2 regions of the Bradyrhizobium sp. TM233 genome follow, and region 2 is predicted to be linked to the other one. Evidence: predicted binding sites of a transcription regulator. Region 2 holds the regulator's gene; the other holds the start of a gene.

Region 1 (14,973 bases), 130 kb from region 2:
GCTCATGGAAGGTGCCGTCGATCTTGACGCGCTGAAAGCCCTTCTTGAGCCATTCGGCGAGCTCCTTGCGGTACTCGCCCTTGCGGCCGCGCACGACGGGGGCGAGCAGATACAGGCGGGTGCCCTCGGGCAGCGCCAGCACGCGGTCGACCATCTGCGAGACGGTCTGGCTTTCGATCGGCAGGCCCGTGGCCGGCGAATAGGGCACGCCGACGCGCGCCCACAAGAGCCGCATGTAGTCGTAGATCTCGGTGACGGTGCCGACGGTGGAGCGCGGGTTCTTCGAGGTCGTCTTCTGTTCGATCGAGATCGCCGGCGACAGGCCGTCGATCTGGTCGACGTCAGGCTTCTGCATCATCTCCAGGAACTGGCGCGCATAGGCCGACAGCGATTCGACGTAGCGGCGCTGGCCCTCGGCGTAGATGGTGTCGAAGGCGAGCGAGGATTTGCCGGAGCCGGAGAGGCCGGTGAACACCACCAGCTTGTCGCGGGGAATCTCGACGTCGATGTTCTTGAGGTTGTGCTCGCGCGCGCCACGGATCGTAATTGCGCGCAGGCTGGAGCCCGCGTTCTGTTGTTGGCGCTTCGCCTTGATCACTTCATCCATCCGAGTTGCCCTCAAGGAATCCCATGGGTGCGCGACCGCGCCAATAATAAAGGCGCGCTCGCCCGGAACCGGGATCGGCGCCGATGGGGTTGTCAGCGAACGTAGGAAGAACGGAGACGGATTTCCAGTGGGACTTGCGAATCGTCAACGGAATGTTGGCGCGCTGGCGGCATCTGGCAGCAGTTGCTTTGCGGAACTGCGCGGCAAGGTGCCGCGAAAACAAAAAGGCCGGCGCAAGGCCGGCCTTTCGTGACGATGGGACGTCGATAGCGATCAGGACTTCAGATCAATACCGGGCGACCACGGGGCCGCCGAAGGTGTAGTTGAGGCGAACGGTGCCCATGTCGACGTCCTGCTTGATACGGTCGATACGGTCGTTGACGCCGAGGATCGTGAACGAGTTGTTGCGCTTGCCCATGAACAGATGGTCGTATTCGATCGCCACGGACCAGTTCGGTGCGAAACCGAATTCGATGCCGGTGCCGACCGCGCCACCCCAGCGCGTCTCGCTTGCGCTGTCGAGCACCACGCCGCCCACCAGGCCGTTATATTTGGCGTGCGTGACGGCCGCGCCACCCTTCACGTACCAGAGCACGTTGTTCCAGGCATAGCCGACCTGGCCGGTGAACAGGCCAAGCGCGTCGATCTTGGTCTGGTTGACCAGCGGCCCAAGCACCAAGCTCGTATTCGAGCCCTTCAGGTTGGCCCAGTCGCCCTGGGCTTCAAGACCGAACACCCAGTTGGCCGACTGCCAGCGATAACCGACCTGTCCGCCGACGACGCCGCCGGTCGCATTGTGACAGCCTTCAGCCGTGTCCGGACCCGCAACACCGAAGATGTTGTTGACGTCCCAGCAGTTGCGGCTCGAGGCGCCGCCGCCGTTGATACCGATGTAGAAACCGCTCCAATTGTACATCGCGATCGGTGCGACTGGAGCCTTGGTGTAGGGGCGGGCCGCCAAATCGGCCGCCGAGGCCGGTGCCAACGCGCTGAGTGCGAACAAACCGGCCGAAGCCAGCAAAAGCTTCTTCATATCCATTCCCCAGTTCCGTTTCTCTTTCTGACCTTCCGGAAAGCGGAAGAGCCAGCGGAGCTATGACCCGACTAATGTCATTGCTTTACACCATTAAAGCCAAAGGTTGTGTCACCCGGACACCACATCTCCAGCAAAATGCTAGCGAGCGAGCGGGTTGGGGCGCAAAAACAAAAAGGCCGGCGCAAGGCCGGCCTTTCGTGACGATGTGACGTCGGTAGTGATCAGTACTTCGCAGATCAGTACTTGGCAACCACCGGGGCGCCGAAGTGGTAGTTCACGCCGACCTGCACGGTGTGGAAGTTGAGCGTGCCGGTGGTGATCGGAGCGCCGAGACCGGAGAAGTAGGTCTCGCCACCGAGGCTGCGATAGAGGTACTCGCCCTTGACCGACCACTGCGGAGCGAAGAACGCCTCGACGCCGGCGCCGACGGTCCAGCCCGAGTGGAACTTGCTGTCGGAGACGGTCACGCCGAGCGCGCTGACGCTGACCTTGTTGTCGATCCAGGCGTAACCACCGGTGCCGTAGAACAGCACGTTGTTGACGGCCCAGCCGATGCGGCCGCGGACGGTGCCGAGCGCGTCGGTCTTGGACGACACGGTGATGCCGAGAGCGCTCGCCGAGGCGCTGACGTCAGCCCAGGAGCCATCGGCCTCGATGCCGAACACGACGTTGCCGGTCTGCCAGTTGTAGCCGGCGGTGCCGCCGACGAAGCCACCCTTCATCTTCGGGTCGCCGGAAGCGTTTTCCCAGGCGCCGCCACCGACGATACCGAGGTAGAAGCCGGTCCAGTTGTAGACGGCCGCTGCCGGAGCGATCGGAGCCTTGGTGTAGGGGCGGGCTGCGAGATCGGCCGCCGAGGCGGGCGCAGCGAGAGCGAACAGACAGGCCGAAGCCAACAAAACCTTCTTCATTTCAACTAATCCCAGTCCCAGTTTCTGTTGTTGCCTTCCGTTCCCGGAAGGGCAGCGGACTCAACGGCCCAACTGACGCCGTACTTACACCACCAAAGCCGCAAGTTGTGTCTCCGAAAAGCCACAGCGGTCGAAAAGGTGATGGTTACTGACTCATTGCCTCCGGTTCGTGTCGCGCCAAACGAAAAAGGCCGGCGCGAGGCCGGCCTTAGACTTCAATGATGTCAGATAGATATCAGTAGCGCGCGGCGACCGGCGCACCCCAGTTGAAGTGATAGTTCACACCTGCCTTGACCGTGTGAACGGTATCGGTCCACTCGGAGCGATTGGTGGGCACGGCGGAGTACTGGATCGTGCTCTTGCCGAAATCGATATAGTTGTATTCGACCTTGGCCGACCAGTTCGGAGCGAACATGTATTCCGCGCCGGCGCCGACGGTCCAACCCCAGCGGGTGTTGTTCTGGATGAAGACGTTTCCGGGGATGCCATCGTAGCGGTGCTGAATGTCGCCGACTGCAGCGCCGCCGCTGACGAACAAGAGAGCGGGACCGGTGGAATAGCCGAGACGGCCCTTGATGTCGCCGAAGCCACGGATTCTCGTGAAGTAGGTGTCGCCGAGGCCGGCATTGATCTCGGCAGAACGGCCGTTGATGTCAGCCCAATGATAGTCGCCCTCGATGCCGAACACCCAGTTGGCCGCCTGCCAATTGTAGCCGAACACGCCGCCGACAAATCCGCCGGTGGTGTCGTAGTTCTGAGTTCCGGCAAAGATCGCCGTGTTCGGAGCGCCAAAGAAGGTTTCGTCGCTGCGGCCCCAGGCACCGCCGCCCTGCACGCCGACATAGAAGCCGGTCCAGGTATAGATCGGAGCGGGGGGCGCGATCGGCGCCTTTGTATAGGGACGGGCCCCAAGGTCTGCAGCACCGGCCGGAGCCGAGAGGGTCAGCGCAACCGCGCCAGCAAAGCCAATCAGAATCTTCTTCATTGTAATCTCCCCAGTCGTGTCCGCCTCTCTGAGTTCCCCAAGGCGGACGATCAGGCGCGAGGCCCATTGCATCAATTCCAGGCACGACGATAGCTCGATTGGGCGGCAAAGTCCGTGACCGGAGCGCAACAGCTAGGAGCAATCGACCTGCCCTTAACTTAATGAATGTTAAGTGGTTTTTATCATTCACGGGAACCCGGTTTGGTTCCATCTCCATTTGCCATCACAGCGCCATTTAGGCGCCACCCCGTCTCCACATTTGGCAGTAATGTCTGCAGGAACAAATCTGGAACAAATCGCCGGTCGGTGCTATATATGGGGATAACCTTGGGGGTGACGGGCTGAGCGGCGCTGCAAGCGTATAGGGTCGTCTCAACAAGGCGCAGAGGAACGCGAATAGCGCGCTCGGCCTTAGGAAATTCAGTGGCATTCGGAGTGGAGAGCGGCGATGGCGGGAAGCGTCAACAAGGTCATTCTGGTTGGAAATCTCGGCAAGGATCCTGAAATCCGCCGCACCCAGGACGGGCGGCCGATCGCGAATCTGAGCATCGCCACCTCCGAGACCTGGCGCGACAAGAACAGCGGCGAGCGCAAGGAAAAGACCGAGTGGCACCGCGTCGTGATTTTCAATGAAGGGCTCTGCAAGGTCGCCGAGCAGTACCTGAAGAAGGGCGCGAAGGTTTACATCGAGGGCGCGCTGCAGACCCGCAAATGGACCGACCAGAGCGGCGTCGAGAAGTACTCGACCGAGGTCGTGCTCCAGGGCTTCAACTCGACGCTCACGATGCTCGACGGCCGCGGCGGTGGCGGAGGTGGCGGCAGCTTCGGCGACGAGCCCGGCGGCGATTTCGGCTCCTCCGGCCCCGTCAGCAGCGCGCCGCGCCGTCCCGTGGCCGCCGGCGGCGGTGGCCGCAACAGCGACATGGACGACGATATCCCGTTCTGAGCACGGACCGGACGATGAGGGGGGCGCTGCCCGGCTGAGCGGCGCCTTCCCACGTCGTGTCAGCAAACCTTACTAATCGGCAGGAAGGGCTCGGGATTTCCGGGCCCGCTTCATGTTTGGGTTGAACGCGGATTGCGCCGGGGAAAACACCTCGACGAGGCGTGTGGCGGCGCGATTGACGAGGTCTCGGAGGCGATTTTGGAAGGCCTGTTCCAGGCCCATCCGAGACGCTCCCCGCAAGGCCGTAAGCTATTGGAAAAATAAGCGGAAAAAGCGCTTCCCTGGAGCCCGCGAGGGTGGTTATCAGGGGCTCGATGCGCTATATGATTCCCAGATAAAACCTCACCGGATTTCCCCTTGGCTGACGACGACGACAAGCCCGGCGACCAGCCGGGGCAACCCTCGGATATTCGCCCCGTCTCCATCTTCGAGGAGATGAAGAAGTCCTATCTCGACTACGCCATGAGCGTGATCGTGGCGCGGGCGCTGCCCGATGCCCGGGACGGTCTGAAGCCGGTGCACCGCCGCATCCTGTTCTCGATGAACGAGCAGGGGCACACGCCCGACAAGAAGTACGTCAAATCCGCCCGCGTGGTCGGTGACGTCATCGGTAAGTATCACCCGCACGGCGACCAGTCGATTTACGACGCCATGGTCCGCATGGCGCAGGACTTCTCGATGCGGGTGCCGCTGATCGACGGCCAGGGCAATTTCGGCTCGGTCGACGGCGATCCGCCGGCTGCCTATCGTTACACCGAAGCGCGCCTGACCAAGGCCGCGCTGGCCCTGCTGGCCGACATCGACAAGGACACCGTCGACTTCCAGCCGAACTACGACAACAACGAGACCGAACCGTCGGTCTTGCCGGCCAAGTTCCCGAACCTTCTCGTCAACGGCGCCGGCGGCATCGCGGTCGGCATGGCGACCAACATCCCGCCGCACAATCTCGGCGAGGTCATCGACGCCTGCGTCGCGCTGATCGACAACCCCGCGCTCACCATCGACGAGCTCATCAACATCGTGCCGGGACCGGATTTCCCGACCGGCGGCGTCATTCTCGGACGCGCGGGCATCCGTGCCGCCTATCACCTCGGCCGCGGCTCGGTCGTCATGCGCGGCAAGGTCGCGATCGAGACCATTCGCAAGGAGCGCGAGGCGATCATCATCACCGAGATTCCCTACCAGGTGAACAAGGCGACGATGGTCGAGCGAATCGCCGAGCTGGTGAAGGAAAAGAAGATCGAGGGGATCGGTGACCTGCGCGACGAATCGGACCGCGACGGCTACCGCGTCGTCATCGAATTGAAGCGCGATGCCGTGCCGGATGTGGTGCTGAATCAGCTCTACAGATTCACGCCGCTGCAGACCAGCTTCGGCGTCAACATGGTGGCGCTCGACAGCGGCCGTCCGCGGATCATGCATCTGAAGGACCTGCTGGCGATCTTCGTCGACTTCCGTGAACGGGTCGTCACGCGGCGCACCAAGTACCTGCTCGCCAAGGCGCGCGACCGCGCCCATATTTTGGTTGGTCTGGCGATCGCGGTGGCCAATATCGACGAGATGATCCGCGTCATCCGGACCTCGCCGGATCCGACCACTGCGCGCGACACCCTGATGTCGCGCGACTGGCCGGCCCGGGATGTCGAGGACATGCTGACGCTGATCGACGATCCGCGTCACCGCATCAGCGCGGATGGCACGATCCGGCTGTCGATGGAGCAGGCGAGGGCCATTCTCGATCTGCGCCTTCAGCGCCTCACCGCGCTCGGCCGCGACGAAATCCGCGACGAGCTCGACAAGCTTGCCGGTGAGATCGCCGATTATCTCGACATCCTGCGCTCGCGCGAGCGCGTGCTGGGCATCATCAAGACCGAGCTCGCCGAGGTGAAGGCCGAGTTCGCCACGCCGCGGCGCACCGTCATCATCGAGCAGGAAGGCGAGGTCGAGGACGAGGACCTGATCCAGCGCGAGGACATGGTCGTCACGGTGTCCCACGCCGGCTACGTCAAGCGCGTGCCGCTGTCGGCCTACCGGGCGCAGCGCCGCGGCGGCAAGGGCCGCGCCGGCATGCAGACCCGCGACGAGGACTTTGTCAGTCGCCTGTTCGTAGCCTCCACGCACACGCCGGTGCTGTTCTTCTCCTCGCGCGGCCAGGTCTACAAGGAGAAGGTCTGGCGTCTGCCGATGGCCGCGCCGAACGCGCGCGGCAAGGCGCTGATCAACATCCTGCCGCTGGAGCAGGGCGAGCGCATCACCACCATCATGCCGCTGCCCGAGGACGAATCCACCTGGGGCAACCTCGACGTGATGTTCGCCACCACGGGCGGCAATGTCCGGCGCAACAAGCTGTCGGACTTCGTCGATGTCCGCCGCTCCGGCATCATCGCCATGAAGCTCGACGAGAATGAAGCGATCGTCGACGTGCAGATCTGCACCGAGCGCGACGACGTGCTGCTGACCGGCGCTGGCGGCCAGTGCATCCGCTTCCCCGTCACCGACGTGCGCGTGTTCACCGGGCGCACCTCGATGGGCGTGCGGGGCATCGCGCTCGGCGAGGGCGACAAGGTGATCTCGCTGGCGATCCTGCGCCATGTCGAGACCACCTCGGACGAGCGCTCGGCCTATTTGAAGATGCGCCGCGCGGTCGCCGGCGAAGCCGCGGCGGAGGAGGCGGCAGCTGACGCAGAGGCCGAGGAGACCTCCGGCAGCTTCCAGCTCGCCCAGGAGCGCTATATCGAGATGTCGGCGGCCGAGCAGGTCGTGCTCACCGTCTCCGTCAACGGCTATGGCAAGCGGACCTCGTCCTACGAGTACCGCACCACCGGCCGCGGCGGCAAAGGCATCGTCGCCATGAGCGTCAACAACCGCAACGGCAACCTCGTGGCGTCGTTCCCGGTGGAGGACGCTGATCAAATCATGCTGGTCACCGACAAGGGCCAGCTGATCCGCTGCCCGGTCGAAGGCATCCGCATCGCCGGCCGCTCGACGCAGGGCGTCATCGTGTTCGACACCGCAGAGGACGAGCACGTGGTGTCGGTCGAGCACATCACGGAAGAAGCGGAGAGCGGCAACGGGGCGAATGGCGAATAGGATTAGCGAATAGGGTTTGCGGCTCTATTCGCTATTCGCCACTCACCCTTCGCGAAGTTAAATCTCCAGCTCCGTGCCGAACTCCACCACCTGCTTGGTCGGCACGCCGAAGAACGCGGCGGAGCGTTCGGCGTTGCGCTGCAGGAAGGCGAACACGCCTTCTCGCCAGACCCACATGCCCGGGACGTCCTCGCGCGGGATGATGGTCTCGCGGCCGACGTAATAGGTGATGTCGGAAAGGTCGATGCCGGGCAGCTTGCTCTGGCGGCAGACGAGGTTCAGTCCCTCATAGATCGTTGGGTTCTGCATGAAGCCGTAATGCAGGATGACGCGGGTGATGCCGGGAATGATATCGATCACGTCGGCGCGGTCTTCGTCCGCGATGTGCGGAAGCTCCTCGATCAGCACGGTGACCAGCAGCACGCGTTCGTGCAGCACGCGGTTGTGCTTGACGAATTGCGTCAGCGCGAGCGGCACGCCGCGCGGCGCGGACGCCAGGAAGACGGCGGTCCCGGGCAGCCTTGCGCTGCATTTGTTGACCGCGGTCTCGATCAGATCTTCCTCCGGCTGGCGCAGCCGGGCGCGCGCCGCCTCGACCAGCTTCACGCCGGCGCGCCAGGTCAGCATCAGGAAGGCGACGAGGCCGGCGAGCAGCAGCGGAAACCAGCCGCCCTCGAAAAGCTTGACCGAGTTCGCCGAGAAGAAGATCAGATCGATCACGAAGAAGAAGCCGTTCACGGCAACGACAAGCCAGGGCGAAAAGCCCCACTGGATCGCGACCAGCGCGGCCAGCAGCGTCGTGATCGCCATCAGCAGCGAGACCGCGATGCCATAGGCGCCGGCAAGGGCGTCCGAGGAGCCGAAGTTCAGGACGGCACCCAGTGTTGCCGCCGCAAGCAGCCAGTTCACCAGCGGCACGTAGATCTGGCCGATCGCATCGCTGGTGGTGTGGCGGATCTGCATGCGCGGCAGGAAGCCGAGCTGGATCGACTGCTGCGTCAGCGAGAACACGCCGGAGATGATCGCCTGCGAGGCGATCACGGTCGCGACCGCCGAGAATGCGACCAGCAGATAGTGCAGGGCGTCGGGGCAGAGCTGGAAGAACGGGTTCTCGATCATCGTGGGATCGGTGATCAAGAGCGCGGCCTGGCCGAAATAGTTCAGCACCAGCGCGGGCAGGCAGATCGCGAACCAGGCGAGGCGGATCGGCAGGCGGCCGAAATGGCCCATGTCGGCATACATGGCCTCGCCGCCGGTCACCGCGAGGAAGGCCGCGCCGAGAATGCCGAAGGAGACGTGGAAATCCTGGTGGATCAGGAAATTGAACGCATAAAACGGGCTGAGCGCCGCCAGCACCGCCGGCGCCTTGACGATGCCGTGGATGCCGAGCGCGGCGAGCACGACGAACCAGGCCAGCATCACCGGTCCGAAGATGCGGCCGATGAAACCGGTGCCCTGCTTCTGCATCATGAACAGGCCGATCAGGATGGTGACGGTCACGGGCACCACGACGGGCGCAAGCGAGGGCGCGTCGACCTTGAGGCCCTCGATGGCCGAGAGCACCGAGATCGCCGGCGTGATCGCGCCGTCGCCGTAAAGCAGGGCGGCGCCGATGAGGCCGACCACCAGGAGATGGGCGCGCCAGGTGCCGGGCTGGGCGTGGCGGGCGTGGAGCAGGGCGAGCAGCGCCACGATGCCGCCTTCGCCGCGATTGTCCGCCCGCAGGATCAACAGCGCGTATTTGAGTGAGATGATCAGCAGCAGGGCCCAGAGGATCAGTGAGGCGATCCCGAGGACGGCGTCGTGATGAAGCGTGCCGCCGTGGGCAGCCGCCTTGGCGGCTTCCTTCAGGGCATAGAGCGGGCTGGTCCCGATATCGCCATAGACCACCCCGAGGGCGCCCATGGTCATGGCAAGCGGTAGCGGATCAGGATGGTGGCCGGAAGCCACAGCGGGCGTACTGGACAATGACAACCCCCCGATGGGATCGCGCCCGACGGGTCATTCCGCCGGGCGCGAGCAACACAGTCTGCGACGAGACGTCGCAAAACTCCATCGGGATTATGTGACGTGAAGCTGACAGGCCAGCCTACGGGGTACGGTTCGCGGTCACGAGGCGCGCCTCGCGGACGTTCGCCTTGGTGCCGGCCTTGCGCAGGCATGAGGCTTCGAAATTCGGCCAGGCCTGCTGCGAGCAGTCCTTGCCGATGGCCCGGATGTCGAGCCGGTCGCTCTTGGCCAGCGGCTGCGGCACGCTGGCCTCGACGCTCGGGGCAAACCCGGGCAGGAGGGTAAGGGCGGCGGCGACACACGCAGACAGAGCGATCGCTGAGAGAGCCTTGATCATTTGACAGTCCCCTGTGATGCGGCCGCCTACGCCCAGTGTGCGGCCCGTCATTCGTTGGCCGGATTAGTAACCATGGCCAGTTTCCGGACGTCTTCGCCGGCACGGGAAATGGTTTCTTGGCCGCGCCCCTTTGTTTCGTGGTTGCCCGAGGGACGAAACAAACGGCCATTGCCGACATGGCCTGCGGGATATTTCGGTAGGATTTGGCCGGGGAACCGGCCCGGCTTGCCGGGCCGGGCCGGGCGCGGTAGGAGGGGGCCATGCCGCGCATTGCCTTCTATCCCGGTTCCTTCGACCCCATCACCAACGGCCATCTGGACGTGGTCCGGCACAGCGTTTCGCTGTGCGACCGGCTCGTGGTCGCGATCGGGGTCCACCCCGGCAAGAAGCCGCTGTTCTCCACGGAGGAGCGGCTCAAGATGCTTCATGACGTCTGCGGCCCGATCGCGGCGCAGGCCGGCTGCGTGCTCGAGGCCGTGACCTTTGACGATCTGTCGGTGACCGCGGCACGCAAGCACGGTGCGACGATCATGATTCGGGGCCTGCGTGACGGCACCGACCTCGACTACGAGATGCAGCTCGCCGGCATGAACGAGGCGATGGCGCCGGAAGTGCATACGGTCTTCCTGCCGGCCTCTCCGATGGTTCGCCCGATCACCGCCACTTTGGTGCGCCAGATCGCCGGCATGGGCGGGGACGTCTCGGCCTTCGTCCCGCCGCAGGTCGCGGCACAGCTCAAGGCAAAATTCGCCGCGTAACGGCGCGCTTCCTCTTCTCTCTGATCCGGAGTTGTCATGATCCGAATTCTCGCAGTTCTTGCCGCGCTTCTGTTCGCGGTGCCGGCGGTGGCGCAGCAATTGCCGGCCAACCTCGACAAGGCCAACGCCATCGTCATCGACACCACCAAGGGCCGCATCGTCATCAAGCTGCGCGCCGATATCGCGCCCCAGCATGCCGAGCGCATCAAGCAGCTCGCGCGCGAGGGCTATTACAACAACGTGCCGTTCCACCGGGTCATGGACGGCTTCATGGCGCAGACCGGCGACGGCGAGAAATTCAACGGCACCGGCGGATCGAAATATCCGAACCTGAAGCAGGAATTCTCCAAGGTGCATTTCGCGCGCGGCATCGTCGGCATGGCCCGGCGCGGCGACAGCGTCGACAGCGCCAACTCGCAATTCTTCATCATGTTCGCCGACGGCGGCAGCCTCGATAATCAGTACACCGTGATCGGCGAGGTCGTGCAGGGCATGGACGTCGTCGACAAGCTGAAGAAGGCTCCTCCCGGCTCTCCCGGCGGTGCCGTGACCGATCCCGACAAGATGGTGAAGGTGCAGGTCGCCTCCGACATCAAATAGGAGACGGCGATGGCGCGCTGTGGCGACAAGCTCCTGCTGGTTGCCGCCGTGCTGTTGCTCGGCGTGTCCAGTGCGGCCGCCGAGGATGGGCAGGTCAACACCATCCAGGACATCTTCCGGCATCTGCGCACCTGCTGGAAGCCGCCGCCGGCCGCCAAGGCCCGCCCACTCGACATCACCGTCGTCGTGAGCTTTAACCGGTCCGGCGACATTCTGGGCCATCCGAGGATCTCCTATGAATCCGCGGAGGCCTCCGACAATGACCGGCTGCAATACCGGATCGCGGTGATGGAGGCGTTGCAACGCTGCACGCCGATGCCATTTACCGATGCAATGGCCGGCGCCGCTGCGGGACGTCCATTCGCGATCCAGTTCCGCAACCGGAAAACTTCACCTCCAACGCAAGAGAGACGAGCATGAGCGCCACCGAAAACACCCTGATCCTCGAGACCACGCAGGGTCCCGTCACCATCGAGATGCGGCCCGACCTCGCGCCCGGCCATGTCGCGCGCATCAAGGAACTGGTCCGCGAGGGCTTCTACGACGGCATCGTGTTCCACCGCGTGATCGACGGCTTCATGGCGCAGACCGGCTGCCCGCAGGGCACCGGCACCGGCGGCTCGGGCAAGAAGCTGAAGGCCGAGTTCAACAAGGAGCCCCATGTGCGCGGCACCACCTCGATGGCGCGCGCCGCGAGCCCGGATTCCGGCGACAGCCAGTTCTTCATCTGCTTCGACGACGCCCGCTTCCTCGACAACCAGTACACGGTGTGGGGCAAGGTCACCGAGGGCATGGAGAACGTCGACAAGATCAAGCGCGGCGAGCCGGTGCAGAACCCCGACAAGATCGTCAAGGCGCGGATGGCCGCGGACGCCGAGTAAGCGTTTCCCCTCATGGTGAGGAGGCGCGAAGCGCCGTCTCGAGCCATGAAGGTCGAGCTGATGCAGCGGGCCTTCATCCTTCGAGACGCGGGTTCCGCGCTCCTCAGGATGAGGAGTGACTGTGTGGCGCTGAGCCCGACATGCGCACCGATCTGTTCGATTTCGACCTGCCCGCCGAGCGCATCGCGTTGCGCCCGGCGAGCCCGCGCGACTCCGCGAAGATGCTGGTCGTGGAGAACGGCGCGTTACGCGACCAGACCATTGCCGGCCTGCCGCAATGGCTGAAGCCGGGCGACCAGCTCGTCGTCAACGACACCAAGGTGATCGCGGCGCAGCTCAGGGGCCGCCGCATCGGGCGTGAGACCGAGCCGAAGATCGAGGCGACGCTGATCAAGCGGCTCGACGGCTCGCGCTGGCAGGCGCTGGTGAAGCCCGCGAAGAAGCTCGTCGCCGGCGACCGCATCCGCTTCGGCAACGAGGGCAAGGTCTGCCTGCTCGGCCATCTCGATGCCGAGGTCGAGGCCAAGGGCATCGAGGGCGAGGTGACGCTGTCGTTCTCGTTCCACGGCCCGGCGCTGGATCAGGCTATCGCCGACCTCGGCAGCCCGCCGCTGCCGCCCTACATCGCCTCCAAGCGCACGCCCGACGACCAGGACCTCGCCGACTACCAGACCATGTTCGCGGCGAACGAGGGCGCGGTCGCAGCGCCGACGGCTGGACTTCATTTCACCCCGGCACTGGAGCAGGCGCTGCGCGCGCGTGGCGTCGGAATCAACCAGGTCACGCTGCATGTCGGGGCAGGGACCTTCCTGCCGGTGAAGGTGGACGACACCGAGGGCCACAAGATGCATGCCGAGTGGGGCACGATCTCCGCCGAGACGGCGGAGCGCCTCAACAGCGGGCGGAAGAACGGCGGCCGCATCGTCGCCGTCGGCACCACGTCGTTGCGGCTGCTCGAGAGCGCAGCGCGCGAGGACGGCACCATCCAGCCCTTCGCAGCCGAGACCTCGATCTTCATCACGCCCGGCTACCGCTTCCGCGCGGTCGATGTCCTGATGACGAATTTCCATTTGCCGAAGTCGACGCTGTTCATGCTGGTGTCGGCGTTTGCAGGGCTGGAGACGATGAAGCAGGCCTATGCACATGCGATCGCAAGCGAGTATCGGTTCTATTCGTATGGCGATGCGTGCTTGTTGTTTCGGGCAGAGCCAAATCCATCCCCGTCACCCTGAGGTGCTCGCCTCTTCGGCGAGCCTCGAAGGGCGACGGCCCGGCCGTGGCATTTCGGCCGTTCATCCTTCGAGGCTCGCGGCGCGATGCTGAACGCATCGCGCCACTCGCACCTCAGGATGACGGATCGACGGGCGTGCTCGGTTACGCCATCACCCGCTGCGGCAACAGCTCCGCGATCTGCACCGCGTTCAGCGCCGCGCCCTTGAGCAGCTGATCGGCTGCCAGGAACATCGAGATCGAATGCCCGGAGGGATCGCTGAGGTCCTTGCGGATGCGGCCGACCAGGACGTCGTCCTGGCCTGAGGCGTCGATCGGCATCGGGAAGTAGTTCTTGACGCGGTCGTCGACGACCTTCACGCCGGGCGCCCGGGCCATGATGGCGCGGACCTGGTCCTCGGTGATCTCCTTCTCGCATTCGAAGGTGATGGCCTCGCAATGGGCGCGCAGCACCGGCACGCGCACGCAGGTGACACCGATCGCGATCCTCTCGTCCTCGAAGATCTTGCGGGTCTCCTTGATGACCTTGGTCTCTTCGTCGTTGTAGCCGGTGTCAGGGTCGACGGCCGTGTTGTGGTTGAAGAGATTGAACGCGTAGGGGTGCGGCATCACCTTGGGCGTATAGACTTGCCCGTTGAGATTGGCGCGGGTGGATTCGACGAGCTCCTCCATCGCGGCGGCGCCGGCGCCGCTTGCCGCCTGGTAGGTCGAGATGATGACGCGCTTGATGCGGTTCTTCTGATGGATCGGCCACAGCGGCACCAGTGCGGTGATCGCGGCGCAGTTCGGGTTGGCGATGATGCCCTTGTGGTCGCGGATCCGGTTCGCGTTGATCTCGGGGATCACCAGCGGCACGTTCGGGTCCATGCGGAAGGCGGAGGAATTGTCGACCACGACCGCGCCGGACTTCACCGCGATCGGCGCATACTTCTTCGAGATGCTGCCGCCGGCGGAGAACAGGGCGATATCGACGCCTTCGAAGGAGCGCTCGGTCAGCTCCTCGATCACGACCGGCTGGCCGCGGAACGACACCGTCTTGCCGGCCGAGCGGGCGCTGGCAAGCGCCTTCAGCTTGCCGACGCGAAAGCCGCGCTTGTCCATGGTGGCGATGAATTCGGCGCCCACTGCACCGGTGACGCCGACAATCGCGACGAGGGGATCGTTACTCACTTTGTCCTCCATTGAATTTCGGTTGAGCTGGGATTTAGGCAACAAAAAAGCCCCGGACCATCGAGGGCGGGGCTTCGGTAGAGCTGATGCGTTTTAGTCGACGACTACGCGCGCACGCCTCCCCGGGCCCCTGGGGCCGTGGTGGTTTTGGTCGTGCGTTTGGTGGTCGTGAACATGGCGGCGACTTATGCGGGAGAGTCTTGCGCCCGTCAATGGCTTTTCACCCCGGTCGATGCCGGGGCGAACTCGCGGTATTTGGCACCCGCTATTTCGTTTTGGCGCCCGGCGGCTCGAGGGTGACCTCCTTGAGGTCGTCGCCGCTGACGACGACGATCGAAAAATTCAGCCGTCCGCGTTCGCGCACCAGCCCGCCGCTGATCGCCTTGCCCGAGGCGGCGCGTTCGGCGACGCG
Region 2 (14,973 bases):
CACAATCAAGCTCCGGGTTTGGTTGCTGCTCGATCGAGCCACCGGGACTTGATTGACACCAACTCGACGAGATCAACAGGAGAAACCAGAATGAGTCACCGCAAGCTGATCGTCGCCGCCGCGATCATGTCGTTCGTTGCGTTGCCCGCCATGGCGCAGACGAGCACGACCGATGAGAAGAACGGCCATCACTACTCGGGCGGACCGAAGACCGAGGTCCCTCACCATATGGGCAAGAAAGAGAGCGACGGCGGGACGACCGGCGGATCTGGCGGCAGCCACCATTACGGCGGCGGACCGAAGAGCGAAGTCCCGCATCACACGGGTCCGAAGAAGCAGCAATGACGATCGCGCAGTGATCCCGCCGCTCGCGACCGCCCAAAACACAATCGCCCGGGAGTGGACATCCACTCCCGGGCGATCGATGACTGGAGGTCGTAAGATCTAGTTCGGCACCGAAGCCTTCGACGCGGGCTTGGCCGCAACCGCGTTGGCGGTCACGCCGTGCAGGAAGTCGTACGCCGCATGCAGAGCCTTGTCGTCCTCCTCCTTCGGCGGAACGTAGGACTGCGATCCGGTCTGCTCGCCACCCTCGCCGGCTGAGAGATGTCCGCGCATCTGGGACTCCGCCATGGTGTCCATGCGGCCCTTCAGCTCCGGCGGCACGTCCTGCAGGATCTCAATGTCGGGGGCGATGCCCTGGGCCTGGATCGAGCGGCCGGACGGCGTGTAGTAGCGCGCCGTGGTCAGCGCCAGCGCGCCATTGCCGGCACCGAGCGGAATGACGGTCTGCACTGAACCCTTGCCGAACGAACGCGTGCCGATGATGGTCGCACGCTTGTGATCGTGCAGCGCGCCGGCCACGATCTCGGAAGCCGAGGCCGAGCCGCCATTGACCAGAACCACCAGCGGCTTGCCCTTGATGAGGTCGCCGCCATGCGCGGTGAAGCGCTGGGTCTCTTCCGGATTGCGGCCGCGGGTCGAGACGACCTCGCCGCGCTGAAGGAAGGCGCTCGACACCGACACGGCCTGGTCGAGCAATCCGCCCGGATTGTTGCGCAGGTCGACAACGTAACCGACGAGCTTCTCCTGAGGGACATCCTTGGTGATCGAGGCGATCGCCTTCTTCAGGCCGTCGGTGGTCTGCTCGTTGAACGAGGTGATGCGGACATAGCCGATGTCACCGTTCTCGACATGGAAGCGCACGGGACGCACGTGAATGATCTCGCGCTTGATCGCGACGTCGAGCGGGACGTCGGCGCCCTTGCGCACGATGGTGAGCTTGGTCTGGGTATCGACCGGGCCCTTCATCTTGTTGACGGCCTGCTCGAGCGTCATGCCCTGCACGGCTTCGCCGTCGATCTTGCTAATGAGGTCGCCGGACATCAGGCCGGCCTTCGAGGCGGGCGTATCGTCGATCGGCGAGACGACCTTGACGAGGCCGTCTTCCATCGTGACCTCGATGCCGAGGCCGCCGAACTCGCCGGAGGTGGTCTCCTGCATCTCGGTCCAGGCCTTCGCGTTCATGTAGCGCGAGTGCGGGTCGAGCGAGGTCACCATGCCCGTGATCGCGCCTTCGATCAGCTTGGCATTGTCCGGCTTTTCGACATAGCTCGCCTTGACGCGCTCGAACACCGTGCCGAACAGGTTGAGCTGGGAATAGGCGTCATCCGCGCTCGCTGCCGCTCGTGCTGCCCATACACCGCCGTGCGGGCTGGCTACCAGAAGGGTCAGACACGCTCCAGTGAACGCGCCCAGAGGGAACAGCAGGGATTTCCGCATGGATGGCCTGGCCTTTTTTGCTTGGCGGTTCGCTTGAGCTTGCTTGAGCTCGTCTCTCGAGACTTTGGGAAGCGCCATGCAATTGGCGATCCAGTCCGTTTCTCACAATACCATTCTGGTTTCTTCAAGGCCGGGATGCACCGCCGGCCGGTACACCGCAAAAATCGCTTCGTTCGGGCCTAAACTTTTGGCAACGTTGCAGGACTGGCCCGTCCCAAGGGGGAATCGGTGCGCCGGTCCAGCCTCGCAGCCATGCCATTTTAGGATGGTTTTGGAGCGCTGGACGGGCTAGGCGATGACACAAGGCTTCAAATTCTCGGGAGGATAACAATGAACGAGGCACCCCGCATCCGGCCGGAACGGAACGTCGAGCTTGGCGCCAGCAACGAGCAGTTCCAGAACCTGCACGAATTCATCCGGAAAGCGCGAGCCAACCTCAACCAGAACGCCTGGGACTACATCGTCGGCGCCGCCGAGACCGAAACCACGATGCGCCGCAACCGCATGGCGCTGGACGAGATCGCCTTCCGCCCGCGGGTGCTACGCGACGTCCGCAAGGTCGACGGCTCGGTCCAGCAGTTCGGCCGCAGGATGCGCCTGCCGGTGGTGCTCGCCCCGGTCGGCGCACTCGAGATCTTCGATCCGGATGGCGCGGCGAGCGTCGCGCGCGCTGCCGGCACCTTCGGTGCGGCGCACATGCTGAGCTCGGTGTCCGAGCCCGGCCTGGAGCAGACTGCGGAAGCCGCGCCCGATGCGCTCCGGCTCTATCAGCTCTATGTCCGCGGCGACGACGCCTTTGTGGCCGATGTCGTCAGCCGGGCCGAGAAGAGCGCCTATGCCGGCTTCTGCCTGACCGTCGACACCGCCCATTACAGCCGTCGTGAACGTGACATCGCCAAGCGCTACGTCCGCGAGAGCCGCCTGCGTGCCACCGGCGGCGATTTCCAGAAGGGCCTGGAGTGGCGGACCGTGAAGATGATCAAGGACAAGTTCCGGATTCCGCTGATCCTGAAGGGCATCGCCACCGCCGAGGACGCCCAGATCGCGGTCGATCACGGTGTCGAATGGATCTACGTCTCCAACCATGGCGGCCGCCAGCTCGACCATGGCCGCGGCGCCATGCATGTGTTGCCCGAGATCGTCGAGGCCGTGAAGGGCCGCGCCAAGATCATGGTCGACGGCGGCATCTGTCGCGGCACCGACATCGTCAAGGCGATCGCGGCGGGCGCGGACATGGTCGGCATCGGCCGGCTGCAATGCTGGGCGCTGGCGGCGGCTGGCGAGGCCGGCGTCGCGCGGATGCTGGAGCTGCTGGAGGACGAGGTACTGCGCTGCCTCGGCCTTTTGGGCGCCACGTCATTCGCCGAGGTCGACAGATCCTGCCTGCATCCGGCGACCGCCACCAACGCACCGAGCGTGTTCAGTGCATTCCCGCTGTTCGACCACGATCCGTATCGATATTGATGAAAAGGACGCAATGACTTCGCTCACTCCCGGCAGCGCGGATGCGCTGCTGTTCGATCTCGGGCGCGTGGTGCTCGACATCGACTTCTCCAAGGCGATCGCCTGCTGGGCGGACCATGCCGGCTGCCAGCCCGAATCCATCGTCGCGCGCTATGTGCGTGACGAGGCCTACCGTCTGCACGAGGTCGGCAAGATCAGCGACGAGGATTATTTCGCCTCGCTGCGTGCATCGCTCGGCATCGGCATTTCGGACGCGCAGTTCCTGGAAGGCTGGAACGCGATCTTCGCCGGCGAGATGCCTGACATCGCCGAGCTGCTGCCGCGTGCGGCGAAGCAGATGCCGCTCTACGCCTTCTCCAACACCAACCGGCCGCATGTCGACTATTTCTCGAAGGAATATGGCGAACTGCTCGGCCATTTTCGCGCGCTGTATCTGTCGTCCAGCATCGGCCTGCGCAAACCGGACGCGGAAGCCTTCGACCACGTCGTCACCGCGATCGGCGTGCCCGCGGAGCGTATCGTGTTCTTCGACGATCTCGCCGAGAACATCGAAGGCGCGCGGGCATGCGGACTGACGGCAGTGCATGTGACGTCGCCACGCGACGTCGGAAACGCCTTGAAGGCATTGGGCATCTGACGATTTCCGCTGAGCGGGAGGCGCCAACGGAGGGCAAGTCTTCCGGAACCAATTTTGCCCGAAATAGGAACCAGAACGCTTTGTGCATTTTTGTACGGAGTTCCGGGAACGGAATGGCCCCTTCCGGACTCTTGAGTCCGCTGGGACTTCTACAACGGACTTATCGACGTGCTGGGCAAAACCTATCTCACCAAGCAAGCCTCTCTCCTGTTAGAGTTCGCGAGAACCACCTCGGATTCTGACCTTTCCGCCAAGCTGATCAGCAAGGCCGCCGACCTGAAATCCCAGGCCGATCCGCTGCCCGACAGGGATCAAGGCCCGAAGGCTCCCGACGTCGCGCTGGACGACGGGCCGGACCGGCCGACCGGGAGTTGAGCGATGCTGGCGGTGGCGCTCGTCATTCTCGTCCTCGCCATGGCCACCCTCCTGCCCATCTGTCTCGTTCTCTGGATCATGCCACACCAGGCCTGAATCTGCCTTCCATACTGGGCTGGGAAGCGGCAGGATAAATCGCGCCCGCTCCGCAATTTTGCCTCTGCCCCCGCGCTCGGCTAGAAGACTGTCGGAACATTTCGTCCGAACGTGCCGAGCAGGAGTTTCGCCGTGGCCTTGATGCCGGTTTCCGACGCCCTTGCTGCGGTGCTGGCGGGTGCAGAGCCGCTGCCTGCAGAGATGGTTTCGCTCGACGAAGCCTACCATCGCGTGCTCGCCCATGACGTCGCTGCGCGGCGCACCCAACCGCCCCAGGCGATGTCGGCGATGGACGGCTATGCCGTGCGCGCGGCCGACGCGGCGACCATCGATTCCAGGCTGACGATGATCGGTGAGGTCGCAGCGGGCCGTCCGTTCACGGGAAGGGTCGGCGCCGGCGAAGCCGTGCGGATCTTCACTGGCGGTGTCGTTCCCGACGGCGCGGATGCAGTCGTGATCCAGGAGGACACGATCGCCGAAGGCAAGCAAATAACGATCAAGGAAGCCGCGATCGTGGGTCGCCACATCCGCCCCGCCGGCGTCGATTTCCGCGAGGGTGACGTCCTCCTGCGCAAGGGAACCCGTCTGACAGAGCGCGATCTCGCCCTCGCCGCCGGCATGAATCACCCGCATCTCGCCGTTTGCCGCCGCCCGAGGGTCGCGATCCTTGCCACTGGCGACGAACTGGTGATGCCGGGCACCACACCCGGGCACGGCCAGATCGTCTATTCCAACGGCTACGCCCTGCACGCGCTCGCCCGCAGCGAGGGCGCCGAGACCATCGACCTCGGTGTTGCCGCCGATACGCTGGAGGCCACCACCGCCGGCATCCGCCGCGCGCGCGAAAGCGGCGCCGACATCCTGATCACGACCGGGGGCGCATCGGTCGGCGACCACGATCTGGTCCAGCAGGCGCTCAAGGACGAAGGCATCGCGATGGCGTTCTGGAAGATCGCGATGCGGCCCGGCAAGCCGATGATGCACGGACGGCTAGGGGCGATGGGCGTCATCGGCCTGCCCGGCAATCCCGTATCGTCCTACGTGTGCGCCTTCCTGTTCATGGTGCCGCTGATTCGGGCACTGTCGGGCCGTTCGGTTGTTCATCATCTTCGCGAGCGCGCCGTACTGGGCCGCGATCTCGGCGCCAACGACCAGCGCGAGGATTATCTGCGCGCGCGCCTGGAGCTGCGCGACGACGGCACCCTCGTCGCCCTTCCCGTCAGCCATCAAGACTCCTCTCTGCTTGCGAATCTTGCTGCAGCACAGGTACTTCTCGTGCGCGCACCGTTTGCGCCGAAGGCCGAGGCCGGCAGCCCCTGCGAGATGCTAAGGCTCCCCGTCTGAACTGCGCGGCCACACGCATTCCGTGAGTTTCGTTCTGTTCACGGTAAATTAAGCAGTTGCGGAACACATATCGAACATATAGTGTCCGTTCATGATTTGTTTCGAGCATGCAGTGGCTTATCGCTGAATTCATCGTCTCGGAATCGAACGACATCAACCGGGGGACTTTGGTCGAGATGTTAACGCGCAAACAATACGAGCTTCTGCGGTTCATCAGCGAACGCTTGAAGGAAAGCGGCGTGCCGCCGTCCTTCGACGAGATGAAGGATGCGCTCGACCTGCGCTCGAAATCAGGCATCCATCGCCTGATCACCGCGCTCGAGGAGCGCGGCTTCATCCGCCGCCTGCCCAACCGCGCCCGGGCCATCGAAGTGATCAAGCTACCCGAGCTCCAGGCTGCCGCCGGCAACCGACGCGGCTTCACGCCAAGCGTCATCGAAGGCAATCTCGGCAAGGTACGCGCGAGCTCCAGCCCGTCCGCAGACGAGGGCGAGCGGCCCGTTGCGGTGCCGGTGATGGGCCGCATCGCGGCCGGCACCCCGATCGAGGCATTGCAGACCCGCAGCCACACCATCAGCGTGCCGCCCGACATGCTCGGCTCCGGCGAACATTACGCGCTCGAAGTGCGCGGCGATTCCATGGTCGAGGCCGGCATCCTCGACGGCGACATGGCGCTGATCCAGCGCAACGAGAGCGCCGATACCGGCGACATCGTTGTGGCGCTGATCGACGACGAGGAAGCCACGCTCAAGCGCTTCCGTCGCCGCGGCGCCTCGATCGCGCTGGAGCCCGCCAATGCCGCTTACGAGGTGCGCATCCTGCCGCCGAACCGCGTGAAGATTCAGGGCAAGCTGATCGGGCTTTACCGCAAGTACTGATACCGGAAGTACTGATACCGGAAGTACTCGGCGCCTCGCGCGCGCCTTCGATCGGCCTCGCCGATCAGAGATTGGAGCGGATGATGGTCCGCTCCGGCTGGATAGTCTTTCTGGTTCTGCACAGATTATCCGGCCCCCTCCTTTCGCGACATCCTCGGCAGGCCGCTGCGAAGCAACATCGCTTCGCGGCCTTTCGAGTTCGAGGGGGGACAGCCCAATGCGCCAGATCGTTTGAGCGCAGCCGCAGCAACGCTGATGGCTCCTCAGCATCGCAAGCCGTTGTCGCGCAATCGCATCGCCATGTCGGCCAAGACACGGCCGCGAGCGCGCGACGACCGCAATGCAGTCGCGTAGCCATCGCAGCCGAGTTGGCGATACAGGCGGGTCTCTCGCCGGTCGTTTGATGCGCGCCTCCCAAATGCACGGAGGCCGGCTTTGTTCCTATCGAATTCGGAAAAGATGGAAAAGATAATGTGATCGGGGCTCGCGGATCCCAGCCGCAGATTTGCCTACAACGAAGCAGAGCGTTGCGTGTTTCAACTCTGACAGAGGCCTGCGCCTCCAAAAGAGGTGCGGGTCGCTATCTCTGCAATGAGGAGCACCCGATGTGTGACTATAGCCTGCATGCCGTCGCGACGCGCCCCGCAGAAGTCGGCGAGACGATCGTCACGACAACATTCCGCGGCACCTCGACGCGCGGCTTCGCCTCCGAAGCCGATCTCTCGGTCGCGGTCTGCCTGCTGCCGGGAACGGAGCTCGCCTTCGCCGACAACGTCCGTTACGACAACCGCTGGATCTGGACGCGCACCGTCAACTCCCGCGTCGGCAAGTTCGGCAAGATCGATCCGCACATTCCCGATCGCCATCATGATGCGATCGAATTCCCGGACGGCAAATCCGTGCTGGTGACGCAGCTCGTCGAGGGCCAGCGCGCAACCGTGCTGCAACTGCCGGTGACCCTGCCGATCGGCGAGCGCGAGCACAGGCCGCAGATCATCGCCGACAGTCGCCCGACGGTCACGCGACTGCCGATCGGCTGACGCCCTCCGGCCCGGCGGGTCCGGGGCCAGGATTGAAATGCCGTCGCCGGCCGATGCCGGCGAGCCCGGTGGGTTTTTGTTTCACGAAATTCGATCGGTGAGCGCCGCCGCCGCCGCACCTCGTCGCCGCACGAAGTTTGGGCCGTCCTGCCTGAATTTTGAACCTCCGCTCCGCAGCCAAATGACCGATGCTGTCGTGGTTTGAGGCGGCGGACACGCTCGATGAAAACCTTCATTCGCGTCGTTGAACTCTGGGTGCCTGACCGGACGCGCATGCGGCTGGAATTCGGCGGTGGCCTCTACGACGAAGGGCTGTCCGCGTTCAAGGCCGTCAGCGAAGAGCTGCACTTCGGATATGACGAGGGGCTTCCAGGCAAGGCCTGGGCCTCCGGCCATCCCGTCATCCTCACGAAATTCGCCAACTCCTATTTCAAGCGGACCGAGCAGGCCGTCGCGGCCGGCCTCACCTGCGGCGTGGCGGTGCCGGTGTTTGCAGGCGAATTCCTGCAAGCCGTGATGGTGCTGTTCTGCGGCGACGACGAGGCGCATGTCGGCGCGATCGAACTCTGGCACAACGATCCTGATCTCTCCCACGAGATGGGCCTCGTCGACGGCTATTACGGCGCAGCGGACATGTTCGAATTCAACTCCCGCCACACCAGGTTTCCTCGCGGCTTCGGCCTGCCCGGACGCACCTGGAAGGCGGGCCTGCCGCTGATCATCAAGGACCTGCACGACGCCAAGAGCTTCCTGCGCTGGGAGGACGCCGCCAAGGTCGGGATCAATCTGGGGGTCGGCGTGCCCTACCGAACCGGCACCGACCAAACCTGGGTTCTGACATTCCTCTCCGCGCAGGCAACGCCGATTGCGCGACGCTTCGAGATCTGGGTTCCGAACGAGGCACGTTCCGCGCTGGTCTTTCGCGCCGGCGATTGCAGCGCGCACACCGACCTTGCCGCGCTCTATGCGACCAAACTCATCGCCCGAGGCGAAGGCAGCATCGGCGGCGCCTGGGCCACTGGCATGCCGGCGCTCAACGACGATCTCACCCATGACGGCTCGATCGCCGGATCCGAGGCCTGCGCAGCCGGGCTGAACCGGATGGTGGCCCTGCCGGTCATCGGCAACGCAAGGCTCGAAGCCGTGCTGGCCTGGTATCTGTAATCGACCGCGTCAATCGTCGGCCTGCAAGTCGGTCTCCGATGGCGTTGCGTCGCGGTTGCGGGGAGCCGCCTTCGGCGCAAGGCTGCCGTCGAAATCACCTTCGCCGGCACCGGCCGGTAACCACGGACGGTTGGTGCCCCTCGCCCTCACCGCCTGAACCGAAAAGCCGTCGCCACGCTGCGTCAGGGCCAGCGCGCCCTGGCGAACGAGCCGCTGCCGATCCACTACCATCGCCGCACAATCGGGCGGCACGGGCCTTGACGTCACCACCAGCGCGGCCCGGCTGCAATCGTCCGCCAACGCGTCGATGCGCGAGGCCAGCGCGACCAGCCGTCCGTCCGCGAGCGGCGTCACGCAGCCCGACTCGTCGCACGATATGCCGCTCGCCAGCGCGCTACTGCCGGCATCGCGCGGATCGGCGTCGGCAGCCAACCACTCCTTGAGCAGGAAATTGTCCTTGCCCGCCCTGATCAGATGCAAACGCCCGTCCCCGCCCCGCACCGCGACGCTCGCGCCATCCCCGGCAATCAGGATATCGGGCTGCCGCACCGACAGCCCCCAGCCGATGGAAACCAGCAGCACCATGGCACCGCACCAGCGCAACGGCGTGCGCAACAGGCCCATCACGATGATCCCCAGGCTCGCTGCGATCAGCGGCGCGATGCCGAACGCCGGGATACGGCCGACCGCACCCGGCAATGCCGCCACCCAGCGCGAGACCGCGACCATCCAGTCGATCCCGATCCCCATCAGCCACCAGAACACGCCGTCGACCCCGAACGGCGCCGCGAGCAGGCCCAGCAGCCCCGCCGGCATCACCAGCGCCGAGACCACCGGCATCGCGCCGAGATTGGCGAGCACGCCGTAGGGCGTGACGCGGTGGAAGTGGAAGGCGGCGTAGGGCGTGGTCGCAAGCCCCGCGATCAACGAGGCCAGGAACAGCATCGCGATCTCGCGGCCGCCCCACATCGCGACGCGCGCGGTCGCCGAATGATCGGGTGAGGCAAACAGGTTCGGCATGCCGATCTGTACCAGTGCGACGAGACCCAGCGTCGCGGCAAAGGACATCTGGAAACTCGGATGCACAAGCGCTTCCGGCGCGACCGCGAGCACGATCAGCGCCGCCACCGCGAGCGTACGGAAGGTGATGGCGCGGCGATCGACCATCACGGCGATCAGCACCACCGCCGTCATGAAGAACGAACGTTGCGTCGCGACCTCTGCGCCAGACAAGAGCAGATAGAACGCAGCCGCCACCAGCGCTGCGGCCGCCGACCATTTCTTGACGGCAAAGCCGGCCGCCAGCCCCGGGATCAAGGCCAGCAGTGCGCGCACCGCGAAGAAGACGACTCCGGCGACGACCGCCATGTGATAGCCGGAGATCGACAACACATGGCCGAGCCCCGAGATGAACATCGCGTCATTGACGGGCGTCGTAATCGCATCGCGCCGCCCGGTGAGCAGCGCTGTGGCGATCGCACGGTTGTCACCTTCGAGCGTGGCGCGGATGCGGGCGTCGATCGCATCGCGCAGGCCTTGCATGAAGGCCGCATAGCGCAGCCGCAGGCCGCCGGCATCGGGCGGGATTGAAGCCGTGATCGTGCCCATCACGAAGCCGGAGGCGCCGATGCCCTGAAAGAACATGTCGCGCGAAAAATCGTAGCTGCCGGGGCGCACCGGCGAGAGCGGCGGCATCAGCCGGGCCTTGAGTTGCACAAAGCTGCCGACCTCGGGCGCGGTGCCCTTGCGCACCGACAGGCGGACGCGCTCAAGCTTGACCTCGCTGCGCTGCGCTTCCATCGCCGTGACGCGCAGCACGAAACGATCGGTGCGCTCGCGGATGTCGCGGGCCTCGACGAAACCCGACAGCGACACCGAATAGAGCGGTTTTGCCAGCACGGGGTGGGCGATGCGCGCTGTCTTCCAGGTCGCCACGGCAAAGCCGGCCGCGACCGCCGCGATCATGATCGCCGGCGCAAACAGCCGGCTCCGCCGCAACAGGATCGCGCCAAACGTGAGCGCGATCGCCGTCGCGGCAACGACCCACAGCACCGGCTCATGATCGGCGGCAAAATAGAGTGCGATGCCACCGCCAAAGGCGACAGGCACCCACGGCAACAGTCGCCCGGCGCCGGCCTCGGCGCGGGCCCATTCACGCAGCGTCTCGACGATTGCCGGCCAGGCTCCAAAGCCCGCGGAGACGAAGCCCCCGGCTGGCGCAGCGCGGCCAACCGGCCACGTCCCGGCTATCCCCTGGGACCGTGCTGGCCGGCCCGGCTCCGCCATATCCCTGCACCCTACGCGACGCGATTGCCGCCAAGGCTACCGGAACGTGCGGCCGCGCGAATAGCGGCACAAATCGAGAACGAAGGGAGCCTCCCCCTACTTTTCCTCTTCCATGGTCACAGCGACATCCGCCTTGGCCGACAGCCGAACCTTGTTTCCCTCGACACCGGCGACGAGCCCCTTGTCGATGAAATGATGATGGCCCTTGTGGCTGCCCTCGCCGCTGTCCTTCTTGGTCAGCTTGATGCGGTTGCCCTCGACCTTGTCGACGGTGCCCACATGGACGCCGTCGGCGCCGATGACTTCCATATGCTCTGCGATGTCTTGCATGGTGAACTCCTTCAATGGAGCTTCCACAACGCGGGAGACGATCTTTCGTTCATAAGCGGCAGCTCGGCCTAATTCCAGTTGCATGCTTGACGCAGGATGCACTTCATGCGCAACTAAAAATTGCAACAAAGGTCCGCGCATTTCCCCTCCATCTTGATCCTCATGACCATATGACGAAGCGTTACATTTTTCTCAGTCTCATTCTTTCATTTGTGAGTGTTACGATCGCGCGTGCTGACACACAGACCGAAGAGAGACTCTCGGATAGACTGAAGAGGGCTCAAGAGCGAACTCCAGGCACTTCTCTCGTCTTCATGCACGCACGCCTGATCGAAGAGAGTTCACGCGTGCCGATGTGTCAGGACATCTGGGTCACGGTGGTTTCCGACAAGGGCGAAAGTAATACGTTCGAGGTCGAGAAAACGCCGAGGCTGTTCGGTCGTATTCTTAGCGGCGCGTCATATGGAGCGGTCGCTGTGCTGGCCCCCGGGACATACACCTTGCAAAAAGTGGGTTGCACACAGCCAAGCGCCGGTATCGAACTCAAGGGGGATTTTGCCCGATTTCGGATTGGAAGCAACGAGATCGTCAATATCGGGTCCTTCTTCATCGACTATAACTTCGTCCCGACACCACTCTTTGGAAGGCGCACATTTAATGCCCGGACCAAAGTGGAGCCCTTGAGTAACGAGGCCAGGACCAACCTCGCGGAACGCCTGCACGTTACTTTTCCAAAGGCCATAACGCGGTATATGATACCGAATCCGGCTACATCCGGAAACAACGCCGCCCCCTCTACCGGACAGCCTGCTAGATCAGCGGCGCCTTCGCCGAAGCGTGGTGATTGACGATCTTCCAGTCGCCATCCTCAGGGATGATCACCCAGCTCATCTTAACGACGAGATCGGGGCGTTCGCCGGCGAGGTCGAAGGTGATGGTCGCACCCATGTTGATGAGATCAGGACCGGCCTGTGCTGCTTTGACCTCGGAAAACGTCGCGTTCGGCTTGCGCCAGCGCGGCAGGCCGTTGAAGTAATCGACAACGCCGCCCCTGCCCCGATAGAGCTTTGGGTTCGAGCCGAAGAAGAAAGCGTTCTTCGAATAAAGCCCGGACAGCGCAGCCGCGTCGAGCGTCGCGAAGCCGGCGCACCATTTCGCGATGATGGCGGAAACGATGGCGTCGGCTTCCCCGCTCATATGCGCATCACCCTTTCGCGACTTCCTTCGCGAATGTATCCCGCAGGCCGATGGTGCGTGAGAACACCGGCTTGCCCGGTTTCGAGTCCTTGTCACGGACGAAATAGCCCTGGCGCTCGAACTGCATCGGCTCGGTCGCATTGCTCTCCGCCACCGACGCTTCGATACGGGCGTCGGGCAGGATCTCCAACGAATTCGGATTGAGATCGGCCGCGAAGTTCGACGCGTCCGGGCTCGGATTTGAGAACAGCTGGTTGTAGATGCGGATCTCCGCCGGCACCGACGTCGCGGCCGGCAGCCAGTGCATGGTCGCCTTGACCTTGCGGCCGTCGGGCGCGTTGCCGCCCTTGGTCGCGGGGTCGTAGGTGCAGCGCAGCTCCACCACCTCGCCCTTGTCGTTCTTGATCACGCCGGTGCACTTGACGAAATAGGCGTAGCGCAGCCGCACCTCGTTGCCCGGCGACAGGCGGAAGAACTTCTTGGGCGGGGTCTCCATGAAGTCGTCCTGCTCGATATAGAGCTCGCGGCCGAACGTGATTTTTCGCGTGCCGGCGCTGGGATCGTCGGGATGATTGATCGCCTCGAGCTCCTCGGTCTGCCCTTCCGGATAGTTCTCGATCACGACCTTGAGCGGCTTCAGCACGCCCATGCGGCGCTGCGAGGTGCGGTTCAGCTCCTCGCGAATGCAGAACTCCAGCATGCCGACGTCGACCACGCTGTTGGCCTTGGCGACGCCGATGCGCTTGACGAATTCGCGCAAGGCCGCCGGCGGCACGCCGCGGCGGCGCATCCCCGCCATGGTCGGCATCCGCGGATCGTCCCAGCCTGCGACGTGGCCGTCGCGGACGAGCTGGGTCAGCACGCGCTTCGACAGCAGCGTATAGGTCAGGTTGAGCCGCGCGAATTCGTACTGGTGCGGCTGTGACGGCACCGGCAGCTTCTCGATGAACCAGTCGTAGAGCGGCCGGTGGTCCTCGAACTCCAGCGTGCAGATCGAATGTGTGATGCCTTCGATCGCGTCCGACTGGCCGTGGGCGTAATCGTAGCTCGGATAGATGTGCCACTTGGTGCCGGTGCGCGGATGGTGCGCATGCAGGATGCGGTACAGCACGGGGTCGCGCAGATTGATGTTGCCCGCGGCCATATCGATCTTGGCCCGCAGCACCCGCGTGCCGTTCGGGAATTCACCGGCCTTCATCCGGCGGAACAGGTCGAGGTTTTCGTCCACACCGCGGTCGCGGAACGGCGAGTTCTTGCCGGGCTCGGTCAGCGTGCCGCGCGAGAGGCGGATCTCCTCCTGGGTCTGGTCGTCGACATAGGCGAGCCCGTCGCGGATCAGCTGCTCCGCCCATTCGTACAGGCGGTCGAAATAGTCGGAGGCAAAGAACAGGTTCTTGCCCCAGTCGAAGCCGAGCCAGCGCACGTCGGCCTGGATGGAATCGATATATTCCTGCTCTTCCTTGACCGGATTGGTGTCGTCGAAACGCAGATGGCAGCGGCCCGGAAACTCCTGGGCGATGCCGAAATTGAGCGCGATCGACTTGGCATGGCCGATATGCAGATAGCCGTTCGGCTCCGGCGGGAACCGGGTCACGATCTCCCTGTATTTGCCCTGGTCGAGGTCGGCCTGGACGATGTCACGAATGAAATCGCGCCCAACCTCAGCTGCCACCGGTTCTGTCATTACGAAAATCCTGTCGGGAAATCAGCGGTTCTTCTGCCAAATTCGGGAGGCTGAGCCAAGAGCTTAAGCAGGCCTCAGCGAGACCTGGCAGGTCCGCCGACGGGCTTTGTTTATGTCCCGTTCCTGCTATACACCACCGCCTCCAAAGCATAGGCCCTGCCAAGAATGACCAATTCCGTCGTCACGCGCTTCGCTCCCTCGCCGACCGGCTTCCTCCATATCGGGGGCGCCCGCACAGCGCTGTTCAACTGGCTGTACGCGAAGAAGCACGGCGGCAAGATGCTGCTCCGGATCGAGGACACCGACCGGGAGCGTTCCACGGAGGCGGCGATCGGTGCCATCCTCGACGGTCTGAAATGGCTGGAGCTCGGCTGGGACGGCGAGGTCATCTACCAGTTCAGCCGCGCCGCCCGTCACCGCGAGGTCGCCGAGCAGCTGCTGGCCGACGGCAAGGCCTATCGCTGCTACGCGACCGCCGAGGAGCTGACCGCCATGCGCGAGAAGGCGCGCGCGGAAGGGCGCACCCGCCTCTATGACGGGATGTGGCGCGACCGCGATCCCGCGACAGCCCCATCCGACGTCAAGCCGACCATTCGCCTGCGCGCGCCGCAGACCGGCGAGACCGTGATCGAGGATCAGGTCCAGGGCCGCGTGGTCTGGCAGAACGAGAACCTCGACGACCTCGTGCTTTTGCGC

The links. Region 2 encodes LexA, which represses DNA repair genes until DNA is damaged. Its sites were predicted from a motif close to TGTTCNNNNTGTGTTCNG; they were not measured.
Region 1: the regulator LexA is predicted to act here: its motif matches at 3,816-3,833, upstream of AABA86_RS20250 (single-stranded DNA-binding protein).

The regions. Positions count from the first base shown of each region.
Region 1 is NZ_BTIG01000008.1:459,518-474,490, forward strand. Features, by position in the region: gene uvrA (excinuclease ABC subunit UvrA) at 1-607, opposite strand, end outside; gene AABA86_RS20235 (outer membrane protein) at 894-1,640, opposite strand; gene AABA86_RS20240 (outer membrane protein) at 1,880-2,554, opposite strand; gene AABA86_RS20245 (outer membrane protein) at 2,790-3,539, opposite strand; gene AABA86_RS20250 (single-stranded DNA-binding protein) at 3,988-4,485, shown strand; gene gyrA (DNA gyrase subunit A) at 4,843-7,575, shown strand; gene AABA86_RS20260 (potassium transporter Kup) at 7,633-9,486, opposite strand; gene AABA86_RS20265 (hypothetical protein) at 9,665-9,922, opposite strand; gene coaD (pantetheine-phosphate adenylyltransferase) at 10,183-10,680, shown strand; gene AABA86_RS20275 (peptidylprolyl isomerase) at 10,717-11,280, shown strand; gene AABA86_RS20280 (hypothetical protein) at 11,290-11,700, shown strand; gene AABA86_RS20285 (peptidylprolyl isomerase) at 11,697-12,161, shown strand; gene queA (tRNA preQ1(34) S-adenosylmethionine ribosyltransferase-isomerase QueA) at 12,302-13,393, shown strand; gene AABA86_RS20295 (aspartate-semialdehyde dehydrogenase) at 13,536-14,573, opposite strand; gene AABA86_RS20300 (PepSY domain-containing protein) at 14,827-14,973, opposite strand, start outside.
Region 2 is NZ_BTIG01000008.1:332,789-347,761, reverse strand. Features, by position in the region: gene AABA86_RS19695 (hypothetical protein) at 91-345, shown strand; gene AABA86_RS19690 (S41 family peptidase) at 445-1,782, opposite strand; gene AABA86_RS19685 (alpha-hydroxy acid oxidase) at 2,113-3,246, shown strand; gene AABA86_RS19680 (HAD-IA family hydrolase) at 3,260-3,883, shown strand; gene AABA86_RS19675 (hypothetical protein) at 4,052-4,258, shown strand; gene AABA86_RS19670 (molybdopterin molybdotransferase MoeA) at 4,487-5,698, shown strand; gene lexA (transcriptional repressor LexA) at 5,875-6,576, shown strand; gene AABA86_RS19660 (hypothetical protein) at 7,182-7,616, shown strand; gene AABA86_RS19655 (GAF domain-containing protein) at 7,839-8,780, shown strand; gene AABA86_RS19650 (ComEC/Rec2 family competence protein) at 8,790-11,066, opposite strand; gene AABA86_RS19645 (DUF2171 domain-containing protein) at 11,163-11,396, opposite strand; gene AABA86_RS19640 (hypothetical protein) at 11,483-12,244, shown strand; gene AABA86_RS19635 (nuclear transport factor 2 family protein) at 12,207-12,593, opposite strand; gene AABA86_RS19630 (glutamine--tRNA ligase/YqeY domain fusion protein) at 12,601-14,277, opposite strand; gene gltX (glutamate--tRNA ligase) at 14,443-14,973, shown strand, end outside.